2 regions of the Spiribacter vilamensis genome follow, and region 1 is predicted to be linked to the other one. Evidence: predicted binding sites of a transcription regulator. Region 1 holds the regulator's gene; the other holds the start of a gene.
What was found. Region 1 encodes FNR, which switches genes on or off when oxygen is low (the NO sensors DNR and NnrR bind a similar motif). Its sites were predicted from a motif close to TTGATNTANATCAA; they were not measured.

Region 1 (11,173 bases):
GTCGTCACCTCGGCGCGGACCGGAATCCGTTTCCCCGAGCCCGCATCACGCTGCGTCTCTACCACCGCGTCCTCGAAATAACCGCTCTCGAACAGGCGCTGGTTGAAATCGGCAACGGCATCGGCGGTGTAAGGCGTACCCGGCCGGAACGGCACCAGACGCTCCAGGAACTCGCGCCGGAACGGCGTTGACGAGAACGTCACTTCACCCAGCTCGTAACGCGGGCCCGAGTCCATCGTCAGGGTGGCATCCGCCCAGCCAGCCTCCGCATTCACGGCCAGTCGCGCCGTGGTGAACCGGTAATCAAAGAAACCCCGCTGCAACGCCTCGTTGGACAGCGCCCGCTTGCTGGCCTCGTAATCGGCATGATTGAGGGCCGCCCCGCTTTGCAGTGGCAGGATGCGCCGGATCCTCTCGAGGCGGGGATCATCGGCCCCTTCACCCGTTACATCCAGCGCGACGTCGCGCACCTCGACCCGCGGCCCGGGGGTGACCGCTATCGACAGTGCCCAGTCGTCGTCCTCGCGGCGTAACGCGACATCGGCCTCTGCCTGGTAGTACCCCAGGGCCTCGGCGGCGTTCTGCACCTGTTCGATCACCTGCTCGCGGTAGAAACGCCCCGCGAGCTCCGAGTCGACAACGACCTCGGTGTCGATGTGCGCACGGATATTGTCCGCGAGCTGACCGTCGGCACCCGTCAGGCTCAGTTCGATCGCGGCACTGGCGGAGGCCGTGGCCAGCATCAGCACCGTCAGCGCGGTACCCGACGTTCGGACCCGGGACGAAAACCGCCGCGCGGTTTGGCTCACAGACGTGGCTCGCGGCCCCCTGCCCGTTGTTCATGTTGCATTTCCGGCTCCTCCCTCGGCATCAGCGCTCTGTCCGCTCCCCGTGAAATGATATCCTTTTCGCATGAGTGAACAGGATACAAACACCGAAGAACACCGCCTGCGGCTGCGTCATCTGCGGCTGGAGGATTATCCCGACGTCAAGCACATCATGGATGCCGTCTACCCGGATCTCGGCGGCGCCTGGACGCGCAAGCAGTTCTCGGCGCAGCTCAACCGCTTCGCCGAGGGCCAGATCTGTATCGAGGACAACGGCCGGGTCGTTGCCGGTGCTATCTCCATGATCGTCGATTACGACCGCTATGGCGATCGTCACAAGTACGACGACATCATCGGCAACGGTTACCTGACCAATCACGATCCCAACGGCGATGTCCTCTACGGTGTCGATATCTTCGTCGATCCGGAATATCGCGGCATGCGGCTCGGCCGGCGACTCTACGACGCCCGCAAGGAACTCTGCCGCAATCTCAACCTGCGCGCCATCGTCGCCGGCGGCCGCATGCCGGGCTATCGCTCGCACGCCAGCGAGATGAAGCCGGAAGAGTATATCGATCTGGTGCGGCGGCGCGAAATCTACGACCCCATCCTGTCGTTCCAGCTCGCCAACGACTTCCACGTCCGCCGGGTGATCACCGCCTATCTGCCGGAGGACCAGGACTCGGAGGCCTTCGCGACACTCCTGCAGTGGGACAATATCTTCTACGAGAGCAAGCGGGCGTCTCTGATCGGCGGCCGCAAATCGACGGTGCGGGTCAGCACCGTGCAGTGGCAGATGCGCCGCGTCACCAACTTCGAAGACCTGATGTCGAACATCGAATTCTTCGTGGACGCCATGGCCGGCTACAACGCCGATTTCATCGTCTTCCCGGAGCTGTTCAACGCGCCACTGCTCGCGCAGTTCAACCAGGAAGACCCGGCCGAGGCGATGCGCGGACTGGCGCAGTACACCACCGAGATCGCCGATGCCATGAGTCGGATGGCGGTGTCCTACAACATCAACATCATCGCCGGTTCGATGCCGGTCTATGACGACAGCACGCTCTATAACGTCGCCTATCTATGTCGTCGTGACGGCACCATGGACACCCACTACAAGCTGCATGCCACACCCGACGAGCGCTTCTTCTGGGGCGTCCAGGGCGGCAACAGCCTCAAGGCCTTCGACACCGACGTGGGCCGGATCGGCATCCTCGTCTGCTATGACGTCGAGTTCCCCGAGGCCTGCCGACTGCTCGCCGACCAGGGGATGGAGATCCTGTTCGTCCCGTTCTGGACGGACACCAAGAACGCCTACCTTCGCGTGCGGCGCTGTGCGCAGGCCCGGGCGATCGAGAACGAGTGCTATGTCGCCATTACCGGCAGTGTGGGCAACCTGCCGCGAGTGGAGAACATCGAGATCCAGTATTCGCAGGCGGCGGTATTCTCGCCCTCCGACTTCGCCTTCCCCCACGATGGCATCGTCAGCGAGACCACACCGAATACCGAGATGACGGTAGTGGTGGACCTGGATATGGACAAGCTCACCCAGCTTCGGGCCGAGGGATCGGTCCAGAACGCCCGCGACCGGCGCCTGGACCTCTACCGGGTGCAATGGCTCGAAGACTGATCAGAAGCTCTGTTTGGCCAGCCATGGCTGCATGCGGGCAAACGCCTCCTCGATATTGTCCATCGAGTTGGAAAAGCTGATACGGATGGCGTTGCCGCAAGTATCCCCGAAGGCATCACCGGGGATCACGCAGACACCGGTTTCCCTCAACATGCGCAGTGACAGATCGGTGGCATCGGTGCGCGGTGGCAGCGACGGGAAAATGTAGAACGCCCCCTGCGGCACATAGCCGGTCAGGTGTGGCGTCTCGCTCACCAGCTCCACCACCCGGTCGCGACGCCGGCGATACTCGGCATTCATGTCGTCCACACAGGCCATGTCCCCCTGCAGCGCGGCAACGCCGGCCCACTGTGCCGGTGTGCTCGCCACCGTCGTGGTAAACATGTGATAGCGCCGGAGCTTTTTGATCGCGCCCTGGCTGGAGATCATCCAGCCGATCCGGAAGCCCGCCATGCTGAAGGTCTTCGAGAAGCTCGATACCGACATGACGTGATCGAGATCCGAGGCGCAGTTGATCACGCTGGGGAACTCCATATCCTCATCGAGCAGGATGTGGTCATAGACCTCGTCGGCGAACACGTAGACCCCCCGGTAGGCCGCCTCCTGGACGATCGCCTCGATGGTCTCGCGCGGGTACACCGCCCCGCTGGGATTGCTCGGTGAATTGAGCACGATCGCGAAGGTGCGCATGCCGATGGCGTCGATCACCTCCTGCGGGTCGACCTGGTGGCCGTGCTCCGGGCGCGTCGGAATGACCTTGATCTCGCCACCGTTCATGCGGATCAGCGGCGCATAGAGCAGGAAGGTCGGGTCGGTGACGATGAACTGCCGGCCCGGCGCCGCCGTGGCCGTCAGCGCCAGGTACATCGCCTCGGTGGCCCCGGTGGTGACCAGGAAATTGTCCTCGGTGAGTTCACGGTCGTAGCGCTTCGAATAATAGCGCGCGAGCTCGCTCAGCAGCTCGGGCAGCCCGGCGTCCATCGTATAGCCGGTCTTGCCCTCGCGCAGCGCGTCGATATGGGCCTCGATGATGGGCTGCGGGGTCGGGAAGTCGGGCTGACCGATGGACAGATGGATCACGTCATCCATGCCCGCCGCGGTATTGATCATCCGCCGGATCCCCGGCATCGGAATCGCCTGGAGAGACGGACTGAAAAGCGGTGATTCGGCCTGATCGCCCTGCTCCATCTCAACCGGATTCACCATAACCCAATCCCCTTTTGCTGCAGTGTGGTAAACGTTGGACAACACGGCGAAGCTAGTCTTCGCCAACAGGCCGGTCAAGCCCCTCAAAAGCCCATTTCCGGGCGCAGTTGACCCACTCGGGGCGGGCCTATAACGTCGCTGCCAGACAGGGCTTTCCAGGGGGATCTCCGCATGACCGAGTCGCAGACGCGAATCGCCGTTCTCACCGCGCCGGGCGAGGGATTGCCGGCGGGGATGGAGCCACTCCAGGCCGAGGCCGATCTGCGTGTTGCAGAGGATGCTGCGGGCCTGAAGGACGCCCTGCCCGGGGCCCGGGTTCTGTGCGTCACGGATTTCCGCACCGACGCGCTCGCCCGGGCGTGGCCGGCCGCCGACGCGCTGGAGTGGATCCATGCCACCAGCGCCGGGGTGGATGCGCTGCTCATCCCGGCGGTACGTGACAGCGACATCCCCGTCACCAACGCCCGCGGCATCTTCGATCGATGCATCGCCGAATATGTCCTCGGCCAGGTCATCGCCTTCTGCAAGGACTTTGCCGGTAACTGGCAACTCAAGCAGGACCATCAATGGCAACACCGCGAGACCGAGCCGGTGGCCGGGCAGCGGCTGCTGGTGGTTGGCGCGGGGGCCATCGGACGGCGGATCGCGCGGACCTGTAGCGCCGTCGGCATCGAGTGCGACGGGGTCGGCCGCCGCGCTCGCGCCGGAGATGATGACTTCGGCGCCATCTATGCCCAGGCCGATCTGCTCTCGCTGCTGCCCGACTACGACTTCGTCGTGATTGCCGCGCCCCTCACCGAGGCCACCCGCGGCCTGTTCGGTGCGGCGGAGCTCGATGCCATGGCCGAACACGCCCGGCTGATCAACATCGGCCGTGGCCCCATCGTTCGCACCGAGGCCCTGGTGGATGCGCTGCGCGATGGCGCGATCGACGGCGCCGCACTGGACGTCTTCGAGCAGGAACCGCTGCCGGCGGATCACCCCCTCTGGGATCTGCCCAACGTCCACATCTCGGCGCACATGGCCGGCGACTTCATCGGCTGGAACACGGCACTGTCTGAACAGTTCATCGACAACTTCCGCCGCTGGCAGCGCGGCGAGCCCTTTGAAAACATAGTCGACAAGGCCCAGGGCTTCGTCCCGGGCACCTGAGACGACACACGAATCGAAAAGCGAGGCAGCTGATGATCGACTCTCCCCTCCTCTCCGCCAGCGGCGGTTACATCAATGGCGAATGGCAGATGGCGGACAACGGCCGGACCCTTGCCGTCACCAACCCCGTCGACCACGGTCATCTGGCGGATGTCGCCTCGATGGGGGCAGACGAAACGCGGCGTGCGATCGCGGCCGCCGAGGCGGCACTGGCCCACCCCGCCGATCTCGATCAGCGTCGCCGGTGGCTCGAGGCGATCGCCGACACGCTGACGCGGAATCGCGAGGAGGTCGGCCGGATCCTGTGCCTCGAGCATGGCAAGCCGCTCGGCGAGGCACAGGGCGAGGTGGACTATGCCGCGGGCTTCTTCCGCTATGCCGCCAGTCACATCGATGCGCTGGCGTCGCATACCCTCGATGAGCAGCCGCGCAACTGCCGCTGGCACGTCCACCACCGGCCGGCCGGAGTGGTGGGACTGATCACCCCCTGGAACTTTCCCATCGGCATGATCGCCAAGAAGCTCTCCTCGGCCATCGCCGCCGATTGCGCCAGCGTGATCAAGCCTTCATCGAAGACGCCGCTGACGATGATCGCCCTGTTCACGCTCCTCGACCGCGAGGTCGGGCTGCCGGCGGGCAAGGCCAACCTGGTCATCGGCTCCGCCGGCCCCATCACGGATACGCTGTTCGATGCCGCGTCGGTGCGCGTCATCAGTTTCACCGGCTCCACGGAGGTGGGGCGCACGCTGATCGAGCAATCCGCCCCGGGGATCAAGCGCCTGACGCTGGAGCTCGGCGGCAACGCGCCCTACATCATCTTTGCGGATGCCGATCTCGACCACGCCGCCGATCAACTGATCGGCAACAAGTTCCGGGGCGGCGGCCAGACCTGCGTCTGCGCCAACCGGATCTTCGTGCACCGGGATGTCGCCGCGGCGTTTGCCGACAAGCTCGCCGATCGGGTCAACGCATTGACCGTCGGCGATGGTATGGACCCTGCGACCCGCCTCGGGCCGCTGATCGACGAGAACGCCGTCGCCAAGGTCCGCCGTCACGTCGACGACGCCGTCGCAAAGGGTGCTACACGGGTTTTCGAGGGCGATACCAGCGGATTGCCGGGGACCTTCTACCCGCCTACGGTGCTGCTTAACGTACCGGCGGATGCCGCCTGCTATCGCGAGGAGACCTTCGGGCCGCTGGTTCCCATCATCACCTTCAGCGACGAGAGCGAGGTGGTGGCAATGGCCAACGATACCGATTTCGGCCTCGCCGCCTACGTCTTCACCCGCGACGAGACCCGCGGTCATCAGGTCATCGCCCGCCTCCACTTCGGCCATGCCGCCCTCAATACGGGCAGCGGACCGACGCCCGAGGCCCCCTTCGGTGGCATGAAGCAGTCCGGTTTCGGGCGCGAGGGCGGACTCGAGGGGTTGTTCGAGTTCACCGAGACGCAGACGGTGCCGGTGGGTTAGCCACCGCGACCGGCCGCACGAGCACGATGGCGACCACCAGGTAGGTCGCCATCACCAGCGAGAGCCCGGTGATGCCCAGACCCGCGTCCAGCAGCAGACCGATGAGCACGGGGCCGGCTGCCGTGCCCAGCACCGTGGCGCCATGGACCAGGGCCCGGATACCCCCCAGGTGGCGCGTCCCGTACAGCTCCGGCCAGAGCGCACCCATGAGGGTGCTGAACGTGCCCACGCAGAGCCCGGCCAGCCCGAGGTAGACGGGGGCGGCAATCGCCCCGGGCCAGAACCCCACCACGCCGGAGGCGAGCAGCAGGGGCAGCAGATACACCCCGAGCAGCCGCCGGGCGCCGATACGATCAATCAACGGACCACTCAGCAGTAACGCCGCCACATGGCAGGCGGCGAAAACCGTGAAAGCGCTGGACACCAGCTCGAGGCTCCAGCCCTTTGCCTGGGCGATAGGCGCCTGGTGGAAAAACAGCGCCGTGATCAGGATCGGCGAGGCGAGCAGCGCCGGCAGAATCCGGTAGAAACGACGATCCTGCAAAACCTCCGTTCGCGTCCAGCTGTCCAGGTGGTCATCGAGGTCAGGCTCGGCCGGGGCGGATGCGACCGACGGGCGCGCCGTCGATCCGCTACCAACCCGTTGTTGTGCCCGCAGCAACCACAACGCCAGCGGCAGCGCCACGATGACCAGCCCCGCCGCAAGCACCAGCCAGCTGGCGCGCCAATCCATGGCCGCCATGAGCGCAACAACCGTGACCGGCATTATCGCCTCTGCAAGCGGCGAGCCCATGCTGATCAAGCTCATTGCCGTCCCGCGGCCCTGGTGGACATGGCGGGCAACGGTGGTCTGAGCGACATGGGTCATCAGCCCCTGGCCGCAGAGACGCAGGAGCAGGAATGCCGGCAGCAGCATCCACGCCGCCGAGGCCGTTGCCAGCAACACCGCACCACAGGCCGCACCCGCAATGACCAGGGCGGTGAAGCGCGCGAGCGCGATGCGATCGACGCCGCGCCCGAGGCCCATCACCAGCAGGCCACTCATTAACGTCGCCAGTGAGTAGAGCCCGCCGAAAGCCGAATGGCTCAGGTTGAACGTCTCGCGCAGCACGCCGCCGTAGAGAGAGAGCAGAAAGGTCTGCCCGGGGCCCGACATGAACACCATCAAACCGCCGAAACCGAGCAAATGGCGATGCGCGCCGAGACCGCGCAGCAATCCAACCATGCCTACCCGGCAGGCCCGACGACGGGATCGCGTGGTCGCAGCGTCCGCGGCGCCGGGATGACCACCATGGCCACGACCACGTAACCCGCCAGCGCCGAGGCCAGCGCCGGCAGCGAGATCCCGGCATCCAGCAGCGCGCCGATCAGCAAGGGAGCGATGGCGGTACTCAGCACCATCGCCCCGTGGGCCATGGCCCGGATCGCACCCAGGTGACGGATACCGTAGAGCTCCGGCCAGACCGCGCCCATCAATGTACTCGCCGTGCCGACGCTGAGGCCGGCCAGCCCCAGGTAGAGCAGTGCCGCCGGATCGCCCGGAACGAACCCGAGCACCAGTAGTGCCGCGAGGATGGGCGCGAGGTAGAGGCGCAGCAATCGGGCCGCCCCCAGGCGATCAATCAGCATACCGCTGACGGTCAGTGACACCACGTGGCTGAGGGCGAAGAGTACGAATGCCGTGGAAAGCCAGCCCAGCGCCCACCCCTTCGCCTCGGCAATCGGCACTTGGTGAAAAAACAGCGCGGTGATCAGGAACGGCGGCGCCAGGATCGCCGGCATAATACGGTAGAACCTTGGATCGCCGAGGACCTGCGCCCGGCTCCAGTCATTCACCGGCCCCGTGGATGGCCCGGGCTGTTTGTCGGTATTGCCGTCCGCGGCTACCGACGCCTCGTCACTCACCGACGGCTGCCCCGCCGTGAGCCGCAAAAAGAGCAGCGCCAGCGGCAGCGCCACGGCGACCAGCACCAGGGCGAACACGCCCCAGCTCATTCGCCAACCGAGGGTGGCCATCAGCACCACCACCATCGCCGGGAGGACCGCCTCACCGGCGGGTAACCCCACGGTGACGACCCCGATCGCGGTCCCCCGACCTCGCTCTACACGCCGTCCGACGGTTGTCTGCGCGACGTGCACCATCAGGCCCTGGCCACAGAGGCGCAGCAACAGGAAGCCCGGTAACAACCAGGCCGCCGACGGCGCGGTGGCCAGGAGCACCCCGCCGGCAGCGGCCCCGACAATCACCGCGGCGGTAAAAAGCCCGAGCGGCATCCGGTCAACCCCCCGACCCAGCGCGATGACCAGAATGCCGCTGGTCAGCGTCGCCGCGGAGTAAAGCCCCCCGAACTCGGTGTTGCTAAGCTCGAACGCCGCTCGGATCTCACCGCCGAAGAGCGAGATAAAGTAGGTCTGTCCGTGCCCCGAGAGGAATGCCAGCAGGAAGGCGAAAGCCAGCAAGTAACGGTGCCGGACCAGCGGGCGTAATACAGTCAGCATGCAATCGACCGTTAAAAACGATAACGATACGCGAACCGGAAAACGATTTCTTCCCGGCTCGGACAGCGTTAAAAGCAGTGGTATCCTCAAACCTCATAACGGGAATGCGAGCGGGAGATAGCGATGCAGAGTAATGAACCGGTTGTTTTCGAGCGTGACTGCGAGGCGGCACTGATTCCGGCGGGTGATACCGGCACGATCCCCGAGGGCGCCGAGGGCATGATCACCCAGGCGCTGGGTGGCAGTTATACCGTCTACATCCAGGGCAACCTGTTCCGCGTCGACGGTAAGGATGCCGATGCCATCGGCAAGGATGCCGAGCCGGCGCCGGAGCTGCCGGAGAATGCCTCGGCCGAGGACGTCGAGCAGCTCGTGTGGGATCAGATGCGGCGCTGCTTCGACCCCGAGATCCCCATCAACGTGGTTGAGCTGGGACTGGTCTACCGCTGCGACATCACTCTGCACGATGACGGTACGCGGTCGGCGGAAGTCGACATGACGCTCACCGCCCCGGGCTGCGGCATGGGTGACATCCTCGCCTACGATGTCCGCGAGAAAATCAAGCAGGTCCCCACCATCGAGACCGTCAACGTGGAGATCGTGTTTGACCCGCCGTGGAGCTTCGAGATGATGTCGGAGGCGGCGAAGCTGCAGACGGGGATGATGTAACCCGCGATGCTCAGCCCGATTCCTGCGCGCCGCCGGCGGCCCGCCCCGCCAGCGCCTCGAGCTTGTCTACGGCCAGCAGTTCCACCTCGCGGCCGTCGGCCTCGATCCAGCCCTGGTCCTGGAATCGCCGAAAGATCCGGCTCATGGTCTCCGGGGCGAGTCCCAGGTAGTTGCCCAGGTCGCCCCGTGCCATGGACAACCGAAACCGGGTGGCGGAAAGCCCGCGCTGACCGAATCGCTCGGAGAAGCTGAGCAACAGGATAGCGAGGCGCTCGTCCGCGGTGCGCCGTGCCATGGTGAAAAGCATATCCTGATCGCTGGCGATCTCCCGCGACATCACCCGCAGCAGCTGGCGCTGCAGATCGGGCAGCTCGGCCGACAGGTATTCAAGCTTCTCGAACGGCATCTCGCACACGCTGGTGGTCTCCAGCGACACCGCCGAGCAGGGATGGATCCAGCGATTGATCGCATTCAGACCCACCAGCTCCCCGGGCAGATGAAACCCGGTCACCTGCTGCTCGCCCGATTCGGTCGTGGTGTAGGTCTTCAGTGACCCGGCGCGCACCGCATACAGCGCGCGAAACGTATCCCCCTCGTGATAGAGGGGCTGACCGCGCTGCAGGACGGGCTGATGCTGGACGATGCCATCGAGCATCGCGACTTCCTTGTCCTCCAGGGAGACCGGCAGGCAGAGCTGACTGAGGCCGCAGTCCGTGCAGGTTGGCTGCTGACGGGATACGGGGATATCGGCCCGATTAAACATGCTTCACCCCTGCGTTGTGCATTGCGGGAATGCTACACCCGCCTCGCCGCTGTTGCCACAGCCACTCAGTCCTGGAAGTGACGATACCCGCCGGCGCCGTCGGCGATCGAACGGCCGTCGAAGGTGACACCCGTGCCGACATCCACGCTGCCGATGCAGCGGACCGGCGTGCGGCTGCGTCGTGCCGCGGCGGCCACTCGGGTATCAGCACTCGCCGGGGCCGTAAAGCAGAGTTCGTAGTCATCACCGCCGGCCGGCGGCACGACCGTCGCGGCCTCGCCGACCCACCGGCGCAACCGAGCCGAGGGGCGGAGCGAGGCCGACGCCAGATCAATCGCCACGCCACTGGAATCGGCAATGTGACCGGCATCGGCGACCAGCCCGTCGGAGATGTCGATGGCCGCCGTGGCAATCCCCGCAAGCGCCCGACCCAGCGCGACCCGCGGCCGGGGCGCGACGAAGGTGCGTCTCAGGCCCGCCCAGCGGGGCTGATCGCGGTGCGCGGGACTCTGCCAGACGCCCAACCCGGCCATTGCCTCCCCCGGGCGCCCCGACACCCAGACACGATCACCGGCGCGGGCCCCGTCCCTCCGCAGCGGAGTGGCGGGTGCCCGGCCGGTGATCTGCAAGCTGATACTCAGCGGCCCCCGGGTGACATCGCCACCGATGACGGCCACTCCGTGACGCGCCGCCAGCGTACCGAGGCCATCGGCAAAGCCGGCAACCCAGTCCTCGTCGACATGCGGCAGGGTGAGGCTTAATAGCGCCCAGAGCGGCTCGCCCCCCATGGCGGCGATATCACTCAGGTTCACGGCGAGGGCGCGATAGCCGATCCAGTAAGCGGGGAGGTCCGACGGGAAATGAACCCCGTCGACGAGGGTATCGAGCGCCATGAGCAGCGACTGACCGGATGTTGTCACCACGGCGGCATCGTCACCAACACCCAGCGTGACAT
Region 2 (11,173 bases), 720 kb from region 1:
GTCATTCCACATCATCAGCGTGATCACCTGGTTTGCGGCGATCTTCTATCTGCCGCGGCTGTTCGTCTATCACGCGATGACCGGGGACGAGGACGAGACCGGGCGCGAGCGCCTGAAGATCATGGAGCGCAAGCTCTACCGCGGCATCATGAATCCGAGCGCGGTCGTCGCAGTGGGTCTGGGTATCGTGCTGGTGATTATTCAGCCGTTCTGGCTCGAGCAGGGCTGGTTGCACGTCAAGACCCTGCTGGTGGTTGGGCTGGTCGCCTACCACCTGTACTGTGGACGTCTGCTCCGAGCCTTTGCAGAGGACCGCAACACGCACAGCCATCGGTGGTATCGGGTTTTCAACGAGCTGCCGGTGCTGGTATTGATCGCCGTGGTGCTGCTTGTCGAGCTCAAACCCTGGGCATGAGGCTGCAGCCGTGCGAATTCCGTGGTGAACGCGAATTTCCGTGGTAATGTAATGAGTACCGAAAAAGTCCACAATGGTTGGTGATATGACGCCCGTGCTTTTCTCCCCTCAACACGATGACTATGTACGCCAGCTTCTACAGGGCGCAGGGCTTCGTGCGACCCGTCAGCGGATGGGGCTCGCCGGACTGATCTTCGGACAGGGCGAGCGTCACATTACCGCTGAAGACCTCTATGCCGAGGCGATCGACAGCGGCATGCGGCTGTCACAGACGACGGTGTACAACACCCTGCACCAGTTCACCGAGGCCGGCCTGCTGCGGGAGATCCTCGCCGACCCGCGACGGATCTACTTCGACACCAAGGTCGACCCCCATCACCACTTCCTCGACGAGGAAACGGGTGAAATGGAAGATATCCCGCATCATGGCGTGGCTGTCGATGGCCTGCCGACACCGCCCCCCGGCAAGACCATCGAGGGTGTCGACGTCATCGTGCGCGTTCGCCGCCCGAGCTGAGCCGTTAACGTCCTGCCCGGATCAGGCCGCCCAGCCCGTGGCGATCCATCTCGGCATTGACCCGCTGGCGAACCTCGCCGGGCGTCTCGCAGACCAGCACCGAATCGAGGAGCGACCGGGCCGCTGAATAGGGGATAGTTCGTAGCACCCGCTTGACCCGAAGCAGTCGTCCACTGCTCATCGACAGCCCCTCCATGCCCATGGCCAGCAACAGCGGCGCCACCGCCGGCTCGCCGGCCATGCTCCCGCAGATGGTCACCGGCGTACCGAGCCGCTGCCCGGTCGCCGCGACCTCCGCCACTGCCCGCAACACCGCCGGATGCAGCTCGTCATAGATCGAGGCGACGCGGCTGTTGTTGCGGTCCACGGCCAGCAGATACTGGGCCAGGTCATTACTGCCGATGGACAGGAAATCCAGCCGGCGCGCCAGGCTCTCCGCCTGGTAGACCGCCGCCGGCACCTCGACCATCGCGCCCAACGCCGGCATGGCGGTGTCGATCCCTTCGTCGGCCAGCTCGTCGCGGGCGCGACGGACCAGGGCCGCGGCCTGGTCGGCCTCCTCCACCCGCGTGATCATCGGAAACATGATCCGCAGATTCTCCAGCCCGGCGGAGGCCCGCAGCATGGCACGTAGCTGGGTGAGGAATATCTCCGGGTGATCCAGCGTCATGCGCACACCGCGCCAGCCAAGGAATGGATTCTCGTCGTGGGTGGGGAAGTACGGCAGCGGCTTGTCACCACCGACGTCCAGGGTCCGCAGCGTCACCGGAAGGGGCGCGAAGGCCTCGAGGACCTGGCGATAGTCATCGGCCTGCTCGCTCTCGCCGGGAAAGCGCGTACTCACCATGAACGGAAACTCGGTGCGGTGCAGCCCGACGCCGGCACAGCCGATCTCCAGGGCGCGCTCGATCTCGGCGGCCAGCCCCGTGTTGACGTAGAGGTTGATGCAGTGGCCGTCGGGGGTCTGTGCCGGTTCGCCGGCGATCTCCGCCAGCTCGGCGGTCAATTCCTCCTCCTCGCGGACTAGACGCTGATACTCGTCGCGCAGCCCCGGCGCCGGATCCACCTCCACCCGACCCCGATAGCCATCGACGATCAAGGCCCGGCCATGGAGGCCGTGGACCGGCAGTTCGCGCACCCCCATCACCGCCGGCACACCCAGCGCGCGGGCGAGGATGGCGATGTGCGAGTTCGCCGAACCACCGGCACTCACCACGCCGGCCAGCCGCTCGGTCGGGATCTCCACCAGCTGCGAGGCACTCACCTCCTCACCCACCAGGATCGTCTGCTCGGGGAGCGGCTGGTCCGCTTCCTCGAGCGCCAGCAACCGAGTCAGCAATCGGCGGCCGACATCGCGCAGGTCGCTGGCCCGCTCGCGCAAATAGGCATCGTCCATGGCCTCGAACCGGCGGGCGTGTTCGGCGATGGTGAGTCGCACCGCGAACGGCGCCCAGTGACCATCGCGAATGTGCGCGTGGACGCGCTGGCGAAGGCTGTCACCGTCGAGCATCTGCAGGTAGACATCGAAGAGCTGTTGCTCGGCGGCCGGCACCTGCCCTTCCATCCGTGCGGCGAGGGCGCGGAGATCGTCACGGGCCGCCTCCAGCGCCGATGCAAAGGCGGCCTCCTCGGCGGCGATATCGCGGACCCGGCGGTCGGAGATGCTCTCGAGACTGGCGGCACCGGTCATCACGTACCCCTCGCCGATCGCGAGACCACTGGAGCCGCCAATGCCGTCGAGTCCCAGCGGCCCGTTCTCCGCCGCCCCGGCGCCGTCGGTCAGCTCGCCGCGGACGCGGGCATGCGCCATGACGCCGGCGAGCTGCGCGGCCATGGTGACCAGGAACGCGACCTCGGCATCGGTAAAGCGGTCCCGCGCCTGGCGCTGCACCACCAGCACGCCCAGGCGCGACTGGTAGTGAATGATCGGCACGCCGAGAAACGAATGAAAGCGCTCCTCGCCCGTTTCCGGGAAGTAGCGAAAGCGCGGGTGGCGATCGGCGTCATTGAGGTTGATGGACTCCTCGCGCTGCGCAACCAGCCCCACCAGCCCCTCGTCGAGCGGCAGCCGCACCCGCCCCACCGCATCGGCGTTGAGCCCCCGCGTTGCCATCAGCTGCAGGTGTGCACCATCGCCTTCGAGCAGATAGACCGAGCAGACATCGCCATCGGTGGCCTCGGCCACCCGATCGACGATGATCTCCAGCGCCTCGCGGAAGTCGCTCGCGGCATTGACCGACTGGACAATGCGGTGGAGCGTCTCCAGCACGGCGGCTAGCGCCCCTGGCCGGGTTGGGGAATGGCGGGCGACCGGCCCGGACCCGACAGGACCGGCCGCTGCGGCGGTCCTTCGGGGAACAGCACCGGGGCGAGCTCGTCCAGCGCCTGCGCGTAGACATCGCGCTTGAACGACACGATCTCCTCGAGCGGATACCAGTACGGCACCCAACTCCAGGTATCGAATTCCGGCTCGGCCGTCGCGTCGAGCCGCACCCGGGTATCCGCCGTGCGCAGTCGGAGCAGAAACCAGACCTGCTTTTGACCGATGCAGGTGGGGCGTTGCCGACGGCGGATCAGATGCCGCGGCAGTCGGTAGTGCAGCCAGCCCCGCGTGGACCCGAGTACGGCCACATCTGATGGCCCCAGCCCTACTTCCTCGTTGAGTTCCCGGTAGAGCGCCGCCTCCGGGCTCTCGTTACGCTGGATCCCGCCCTGGGGGAACTGCCAGGCGTTCTGACCGACACGGCGCGCCCAGAGCAGCTCGCCGGCGTCGTTGGCCAGGATCATCCCGACATTTGGACGAAACCCTTTTGAATCAATCACTTACTTCACCAAATAAAGAATCCTGTTGCGGGTTATTCTTCCACAGAGGAGAATCAGCCGGCAATGCGGAAGCGGGAATGAAGCGTGCAGCTGGCGATTTTCGACCTCGACAACACCCTGCTGGCCGGCGACAGCGACTACCTCTGGGGGCAGCATCTGATGGAACAGGGTGCCGTGCCGCGGGCCCGGTTCGAGGAGGATAACCAGCGCTTCATGCGCGATTACGAGGCCGGGCGACTCGACATTGACGCCTTCCTGCGCTTCGCCCTCAAGCCACTCGCCGAGACGCCCGAGCCGATGTTGCTCGAATGGCGGCGGGCGTTCATCGACCGCCATATCCGGCCACGCATCCTCCCCGCCGCCCGCGCCCTGGTCGAAGATCATCGCCGACGTGGCCATGCACTGATGATCATTACCGCCACCAACCGTTTTGTCACGTCACCCATCGCCGAGCTGTTCGATATCCCGATGCTGCTCGCTACCGAGCCGGAGCGCGATGCATCGGGGTTCACCGGCCGCGCCCAGGGTGTCCCCACCTTCCGCGAGGGCAAGATCACCGCCCTGCAGGCCTGGCTGGACGCGCAGGAGACCATCTTCGAGACCGTCCATTTCTATAGCGACTCGCAAAACGACCTGCCACTGCTCGAGCACGTGGACCGGCCCGTCGCCATTGATCCCGATCCGACGCTGGCCGCGGCGGCCCGGGAGCGTGGATGGCCGACACTGACACTCCGCAAGGGCGACACGCCCGAGCCACTCCAGTAAAGAAGGAAACCCCAGGATGCAGCGCCACGCCATATCCATACGCCGCCGGATCGTCACCGGCCTCCTGTTGGCCGGTCTCGCCGGTGCCGCCCATGCCGAGATCGTCATCGAAGACGTCTGGGCCCGTGCCACGCCGCCCGGCTTCGACAAGGGCGCCGTCTATTTCGAGCTCACCAACGATAGCCCGCGCAGCAATGCACTCGTGGGCGTCAGTACTGAACGGGCCCCCCGCGCCGAACTTCACCGGACCATCGAAGAGGGCGGCAACAGTCGCATGGTGCATACGCCGCGGGTGGCAATCCCGGCAGAGTCCGAGGTTATTTTCGAGCCGGGTGGCCGCCACGTCATGTTGATGGGCATCGAGACGGCGCTCACCGAGGGCGAGCGCTTCACGATCCGACTCGAAACGGAGGATGGCGGCGAGCTTGCGGTCGAGGTGCAGGTCCTCGCCCCCACCGCGATGGGTGTCGACTAGATCACCCGCGAGTACCGCCGTTCGGCGCGGCTTGCTGCCAGGTAGGCGTCGAACGGCATCGCCACGTTGCGCAGGAAAAACCGGCCTTTTTCCGTGACCTGCAGCGAGGCGCGACCCATGGTCAGCAGGCCATCGGCCACCAGCGGCTCGAGCTCGGCCAGCGCATCGCGGAAGTAATCGACAAAATCGATCGTGTGACGCGCCTCGATGGCCGCGTAGTCGACCTGTCCCCGGCACATCACCGCCTGGATGACGTCGCGCCGCAGGCGGTCGTCCGCGGTCAGCTCCACACCGCGCCAGACCGGCAGCTCGCCGGCACGGACCGCGGCGGCGTGGCCCTCGGGGTCGCGCACATTCTGGCTGAATGAATCCCCGATCTGGCCGATGGACGAGGCACCGAGTCCGATCAGGTCGAGATCGGGCCGCGTGGCATAGCCCTGGAAATTGCGGTGTAGCGTCCCGTTGTCGGCGGCCTCGGCGAGCTCGTCGCCCGGCAGGGCGAAATGATCCATGCCGATGTACCGATATCCTTCGCGCGAGAGCCGCTCCATGGCCTCCACCAGCAGCGTCAGCTTCGTCTCCGCCTCGGGCAGACTGGCATCAGGAATCTGGCGCTGGATGCGGAACATCTGCGGCATATGCGCATAGTTGTAGAGCGCAATCCGATCCGGCCGCATCGTCATCACTGCGTCCAGGGTCCGGGACAGCCGTTCGGGGGTCTGCAGCGGCAGCCCATACATCAGGTCGAGATTGATCGACCGAAACCCCTGGCGCCGCGCCTCCTCGACGATATCCGCGGTAGCCTCCACGCCCTGCATACGGTTGATCGCCTTTTGCACATCGGCGTCGAAGTCCTGCACGCCCAGGCTCAGGCGATTAAAGCCCAGTGCGGCGAGATGGCGGATGCGCTCGCGATCGACGGTGCGCGGGTCGACCTCGATGGAGAACTCGCGCTCGGCCGGTGGCGCCATCGGAAAGCGTCGCGCGATGGCGTCAATGAGCGACGCGAGATCCTCGTCGGTGAGATAGGTCGGCGTGCCGCCACCGAGGTGCAGCTGCTCTACCGGCCGGTCATCGGCAAATAGCGCCGCCTGCAGATCGAGCTCGTCGATGAGGCGGGCGAGGTAGTCCGTTGCCCGGCGGTAATTCGCCGTGATCACCTTGTTGCACGCGCAGTAGAAACACACCGTGCGGCAGAAAGGCACATGGACATAGAGCGACAGCGGACGCGGAATCGGATCGTCGTTACTCCAGGCCACCCGTTCGCGATAACGCTCCGCATCAAAGGTTTCGGTAAACTGCGCGGCGGTGGGATAGGACGTATAACGCGGGCCCGTCACGTCATACCGACGCAGCAGTGTCCGGTCGAGTAGAAGACGGTCGGCCATCGGCGTGGCGCTCCAGCTGCGATGATTCATGGCATCATAAGCGCTTCGGCGATGGGGCGAATTGATCCAGGTCAGCCCGATGCAGGGTGAGCGGAGGGTTGCATTGAAGCAGGAGGACAACCGGGAACGGCCGGCGGCCAGCAGCCTGCGGGCACGGCTGGTGCGGCGCGCCTGGCTGGCACTGGCGCTGTTTTTTATCGGCCTGGGCAGTATCGGTGTGGTCCTGCCGTTGCTACCGACGACGCCGTTCCTTCTGCTTGCCACCATGTGCGCGTCGCGCAGCTCGCCGGCCCTGCATGCCTGGCTCTACAGCCATCCCCGGTTCGGGCCCCTTCTCCGCGACTGGCGTGACCACCGGGCGATCCGCCCACGCGCCAAGATCACCGCACTGGTGCTGATCGCACTGAGCTGGGGATGGATGTGGATCAGTGTCGAACCGCTCTATGCCCGGCTCTCGGCGACTGCGGTGCTGGCCTGCGTGGTTACCTTCCTGGCAACCCGCCCGCACGGCCCTAGGCCGTAGTCAGCGCCGCCACAAAGAAAAGCCCGACCACGCAGGCGAAGGCACCAGTCCAGAGCAGGCTGCGCAGCGTCGGTCGGTCGCCGATGTAGGCCGCGCCGTAACCGAGCCGCAGCAGCACGAAGGCGACCGCCAGGGCGTCGATCCATCCCTGGGCGCCACCCACCTGGTGGGCGATGAGTACCGCCGCGGCAAACGGCGGGAAGGCCTCGAACGTATTGAGCTGCGCCCAGTGTGCGCGCTGCCGCCAGCCGGTGAGCCCGGCCAGCCATTCCCGCGGCCGGGCGTTGTCGAACCGCCCCTGCGACTTCGCCAGACCGGCGAACACGAACGGCATGAAGATAACCGCCAGAACGGACCAGTAGGCGATGGTCATGACTCCTCCCCGTGCAGTTGCAGCTCCACCGCGCGATGACCGATATCGGGGCGCATGAATCGCCCCGGCCAGCGCACCCCGTCCGCGAGGTCGTAGGCCGCCTTCTGGGCAGCAGTGATGTCCGTCCCCAGGGCGCAGGCACAGAGTACCCGGCCGCCGGCGGTCACCGGCCGCCCCTCGGAGTCGGTGGCCGTACCGGCATGGAAGAGCTTGCGCTCATCGGTGTCGGCGCCGATCAGCCCCTCGATCACGTGACCGCGCTCGTAACCGCCCGGATAGCCCGCCGCGGCCAGTACCACGCCGAGGCAGGGCCGCGGATCCCAGGCCACCGTCTGCTCATCGAGCCGTCCCGTCAGGGCCGCTTCGAACAGCGTGACTGGATCGCTCGCGAGGCGCATGAAGATCGGCTGCGTCTCCGGGTCGCCCAGGCGGACGTTGAACTCGAGCACTCGAGGCTCGCCCTCGGCATCGATCATCAGCCCGGCGTAGAGAAACCCCTTAAAGCCACGGCCCTCGGCCACCAGTCCCTGCACCGTGGGCCGAATCACCGACTCGAGGATGCGCTCGTGGACGGCGTCCGTGACCACCGGCGCCGGCGAATAGGCGCCCATGCCGCCGGTATTGGGACCCACGTCACCGGCATCCCGGGCCTTGTGATCCTGTGAGCTGGCGAGCGGCAGCACGGTCTCGCCGTCCACCAAGGCAATAAAGCTCGCCTCCTCGCCGGTCAGGAAATCCTCGACCACGATGCGCTCGCCGGCCGCACCAAACGCACCGTCGAGCATGTCCGCCGCGGCGGCCAGCGCGTCCTCGACGCTATGGGCAATGGTCACCCCCTTCCCCGCTGCAAGGCCATCGGCCTTGATAACCAGCGGTGCGCCGCGCTCGCGGATATACGCCTGCGCCGGCGCCAGCGCATCGAAGGTCCGGGAGTCGGCACCGGGGATGTCGTGACGGGCAAAGAATGCCTTGGCAAAGGCCTTCGAGGCCTCCAGTTCCGCCGCCGCCCGATGCGGCCCCAGGCAGACCAGGCCGGCGGCCTCGAAGGCGTCGACAATACCCGCGGCAAGCGGTGCCTCGGGGCCGATGACGGTCATATCCACCGCCAGGGCCCGGGCGCGCTCGATCAGCCCGGGGATATCCCCGACATCGGTATCGACATTGCTGACCCCATCCTCGAGCGCGGTACCGGCATTGCCCGGTGCGACATAGACATGCTCGCTGCGCGGCGAGCGTGCCAGCCGCCACGCCATGGCATGCTCACGGCCGCCGTTTCCCACCACCAGGATCTTCATCTCGCTCCCCCCGTCGCTCGCTCAGTGCCGGAAATGACGCATGCCGGTGAACAGCATCGCGATGCCGTGCTCGTCCGCCGCGGCGATCACCTCGTCGTCGCGCCGCGAGCCGCCGGGCTGGATGATTGCCCGCACCCCGGCGGCCGCGGCCTGATCGATGCCGTCGCGGAACGGGAAGAACGCGTCCGAGGCAAGCACCGAGCCGGTCAGATCGAGGCCGGCGGCCTCCGCCTTGCTGACGCCGATCCGGGCGCTGTCGACGCGGCTCATCTGGCCGGCACCGACACCCAGTGTCCGGCCATCGCGACCATAGACAATGGCGTTGGACTTGACGAACTTCGCCACCCGCCAGACGAAGTCCAGCTCCGCGCGCAGGGCATCGCTCACCGGCTCGCGCGTCACGCAGCGCACCCCCTGGTCACCGATCAGCGGGCTGTCCTGATCCTGCACCAGCAGTCCGCCGCCCAGTGGTTGCAGCCGCCACCCGGCAGGGCTGACCGGCCCGTCGGCGATGGTCAGCACCCGCACATTGGCCTTGGCCGCGGTCACCGCGAGGGCGTCGTCGCTGACCGACGGCGCCAGTATCACCTCGACGAACTGCCGCTCGACGATCGCCCGAGCGGTATCGGCGTCGAGCGGCCGGTTAAAGGCGATAATCCCGCCGAACGCGGACGTGGGGTCGGTGGCGAAGGCCGCGTCGTAGGCCGCTGACAGATCGTTGGCGACGGCGACGCCACAGGGATTGGCATGCTTGACGATGACACAGGCCGGGGCATCGAAGGCACCGGCACAGGCCCAGGCGGCGTCGGCATCGGCCAGATTGTTGTAGGAAAGCGCCTTGCCCTGGCACTGGTAATAGTGGGCGAAGCTGCCCGGCGCCGCCTGCGGGTCGCGATAGAACGCCGCCGCCTGGTGCGGGTTCTCGCCATAGCGAAGCTCCGCGGCCTTTTCCCAGTGACGGTTGAGCTGACCCGGGAACGTCGAAACCTCACCGTCGGCGTTGCGAGCCGAGAGATAGTCGCTGATCGCCGCATCGTAGCGCGCGACATGGTTGAACGCCGCCACCGCCAGGTCGAAACGCTGGCGCTCGTCCAGACCGCCATGGGCCACGACGGCATCGATCACCGCCGGGTACTGATCGGGCGCGGTCACCACGCCGACACCGTCAAGGTTCTTCGCCGCCGCCCGCAGCATCGCCGGCCCGCCGATATCGATATTCTCGATGGCGTCGGCGAGGGTGCAGTCCGGCCGGGCCACTGCCTGTTCGAAGGGGTAGAGATTGACCACGAGCAGATCGATGGGCGGGATGGCCTGCTCGGCCATGACCGCGTCGTCCTGCCCTCGACGACCCAGCAACCCGCCGTGAATACGCGGGTGCAGGGTTTTGACCCGCCCCGCCATGATCTCGGGGAAACCGGTGTGCTCGCTCACCTCGACCACCGCTATACCCGCCTCGGCGAGCAGTCGGGCGGTGCCGCCGGTGGAGAGGATCTCGACCCCCCGGTCAGCGAGGGCGCGGGCGAGCGTCTCGATCCCGGTCTTGTCGGAGACACTGATCAGTGCCCGTCGCAGTGGCGGGATTGTGGAAGCAGCCGTCATGAATGGACTCCGTCGCTTTCAGTCTTCGAGACCGTACTGGCGCAGTTTCTTGCGCAGTGTCCCGCGGTTGATCCCCAGGGCGTCGGCGGCCCGGGTCTGATTGCCGCCACACTCGCGCATGACGACCTCCAGCAGCGGCGCCTCGGCCTGCTCGATCACCATGCGGTGGAGATCATGGCTGGTCTGCCCGTCGAGGTGCTGGAAGTAGGCGGTCACCGTGTCGTACACACAGGCGCGGATAGGGCCGACGCTGGCGCTCTCCGGCGCAGTCTCGTCTTCCATGGGGTGGATCCTTCGCGGAAAAGCGGAAAGCATAAACGCAACACCCGGCCCGTTAAAGCGGCGCGCGTCGAGCATCGAGCCGGACCCACTCGTCAAGGGCGACCGGCGGCGCAAATCGGCACGCGGGTTCGTAGGCCGCCTGCACCGACTCGGCCTGGCTCGCGAGAAGACCGGCCAGGGTCAGCCGGCCACCAGCGGCGAGCGCGCTGGTGAGCCTCGGCGCCAGCCCCTGCAGGATCCCCGCGAGGATATTCGCCAGTACGCGATCGGCGACTGGCAACACCGCGTCCGGGCCCGCCACTTCGAGCCGATCGGCGACACCGTTGCGCTCGGCGTTGTCGCGGCTCGCGACAAGCGCCTGCGGGTCGTTGTCCACCGCCAGTACCCGGGCCGCCCCCAGGCGCAGCGCGGCGATCGCCAGCAGACCCGAGCCGCAGCCGTAGTCGATCACCGTCTCGCCCACCGGTGGCTCTGCCGCCAGCGCCGCGAGGCAGAGTGCGGTACTGGGATGGGTGCCGGTGCCGAAGGCGAGCCCGGGATCGAGGCGGATATTCACCGCGTCGGGATCGGGCGGATCCATGCCCCACGGCACGACCCAGAGCGAGCCGCCGAAGCACTGCGGCCGGAAATGCTCCAGCCAGGCCCGCTCCCAGGGTTGATCGGCGATCTCGGTGGTTTGCCAGTCCGGCGGCTCGCCGTCGAGCGCCTCGGTCACGGC

Region 2: a site for FNR is predicted at 6,445-6,458, ahead of hemN (oxygen-independent coproporphyrinogen III oxidase). Genes of this name have one in related genera too.

The regions. Positions count from the first base shown of each region.
Region 1 covers NZ_SHLI01000001.1:1,282,404-1,293,576, forward strand. Annotated here, with positions in the region: gene EV698_RS06410 (autotransporter assembly complex protein TamA) at 1-809, opposite strand, end outside; gene EV698_RS06415 (bifunctional GNAT family N-acetyltransferase/carbon-nitrogen hydrolase family protein) at 913-2,457, shown strand; gene EV698_RS06420 (pyridoxal phosphate-dependent aminotransferase) at 2,458-3,663, opposite strand; gene EV698_RS06425 (D-2-hydroxyacid dehydrogenase) at 3,835-4,815, shown strand; gene EV698_RS06430 (NAD-dependent succinate-semialdehyde dehydrogenase) at 4,848-6,287, shown strand; gene EV698_RS06435 (MFS transporter) at 6,256-7,512, opposite strand; gene EV698_RS06440 (MFS transporter) at 7,515-8,786, opposite strand; gene sufT (putative Fe-S cluster assembly protein SufT) at 8,910-9,455, shown strand; gene fnr (fumarate/nitrate reduction transcriptional regulator Fnr) at 9,466-10,218, opposite strand; gene thiL (thiamine-phosphate kinase) at 10,284-11,173, opposite strand, start outside.
Region 2 covers NZ_SHLI01000001.1:2,005,307-2,016,479, reverse strand. Annotated here, with positions in the region: gene hemJ (protoporphyrinogen oxidase HemJ) at 1-415, shown strand, start outside; gene irrA (iron response transcriptional regulator IrrA) at 501-932, shown strand; gene ptsP (phosphoenolpyruvate--protein phosphotransferase) at 937-3,201, opposite strand; gene EV698_RS09970 (RNA pyrophosphohydrolase) at 3,207-3,755, opposite strand; gene EV698_RS09965 (histidinol-phosphatase) at 3,840-4,520, shown strand; gene EV698_RS09960 (copper chaperone PCu(A)C) at 4,537-4,995, shown strand; gene hemN (oxygen-independent coproporphyrinogen III oxidase) at 4,992-6,383, opposite strand; gene EV698_RS09950 (YbaN family protein) at 6,487-6,906, shown strand; gene EV698_RS09945 (MAPEG family protein) at 6,896-7,279, opposite strand; gene purD (phosphoribosylamine--glycine ligase) at 7,276-8,574, opposite strand; gene purH (bifunctional phosphoribosylaminoimidazolecarboxamide formyltransferase/IMP cyclohydrolase) at 8,596-10,173, opposite strand; gene EV698_RS09930 (helix-turn-helix domain-containing protein) at 10,192-10,455, opposite strand; gene prmA (50S ribosomal protein L11 methyltransferase) at 10,508-11,173, opposite strand, start outside.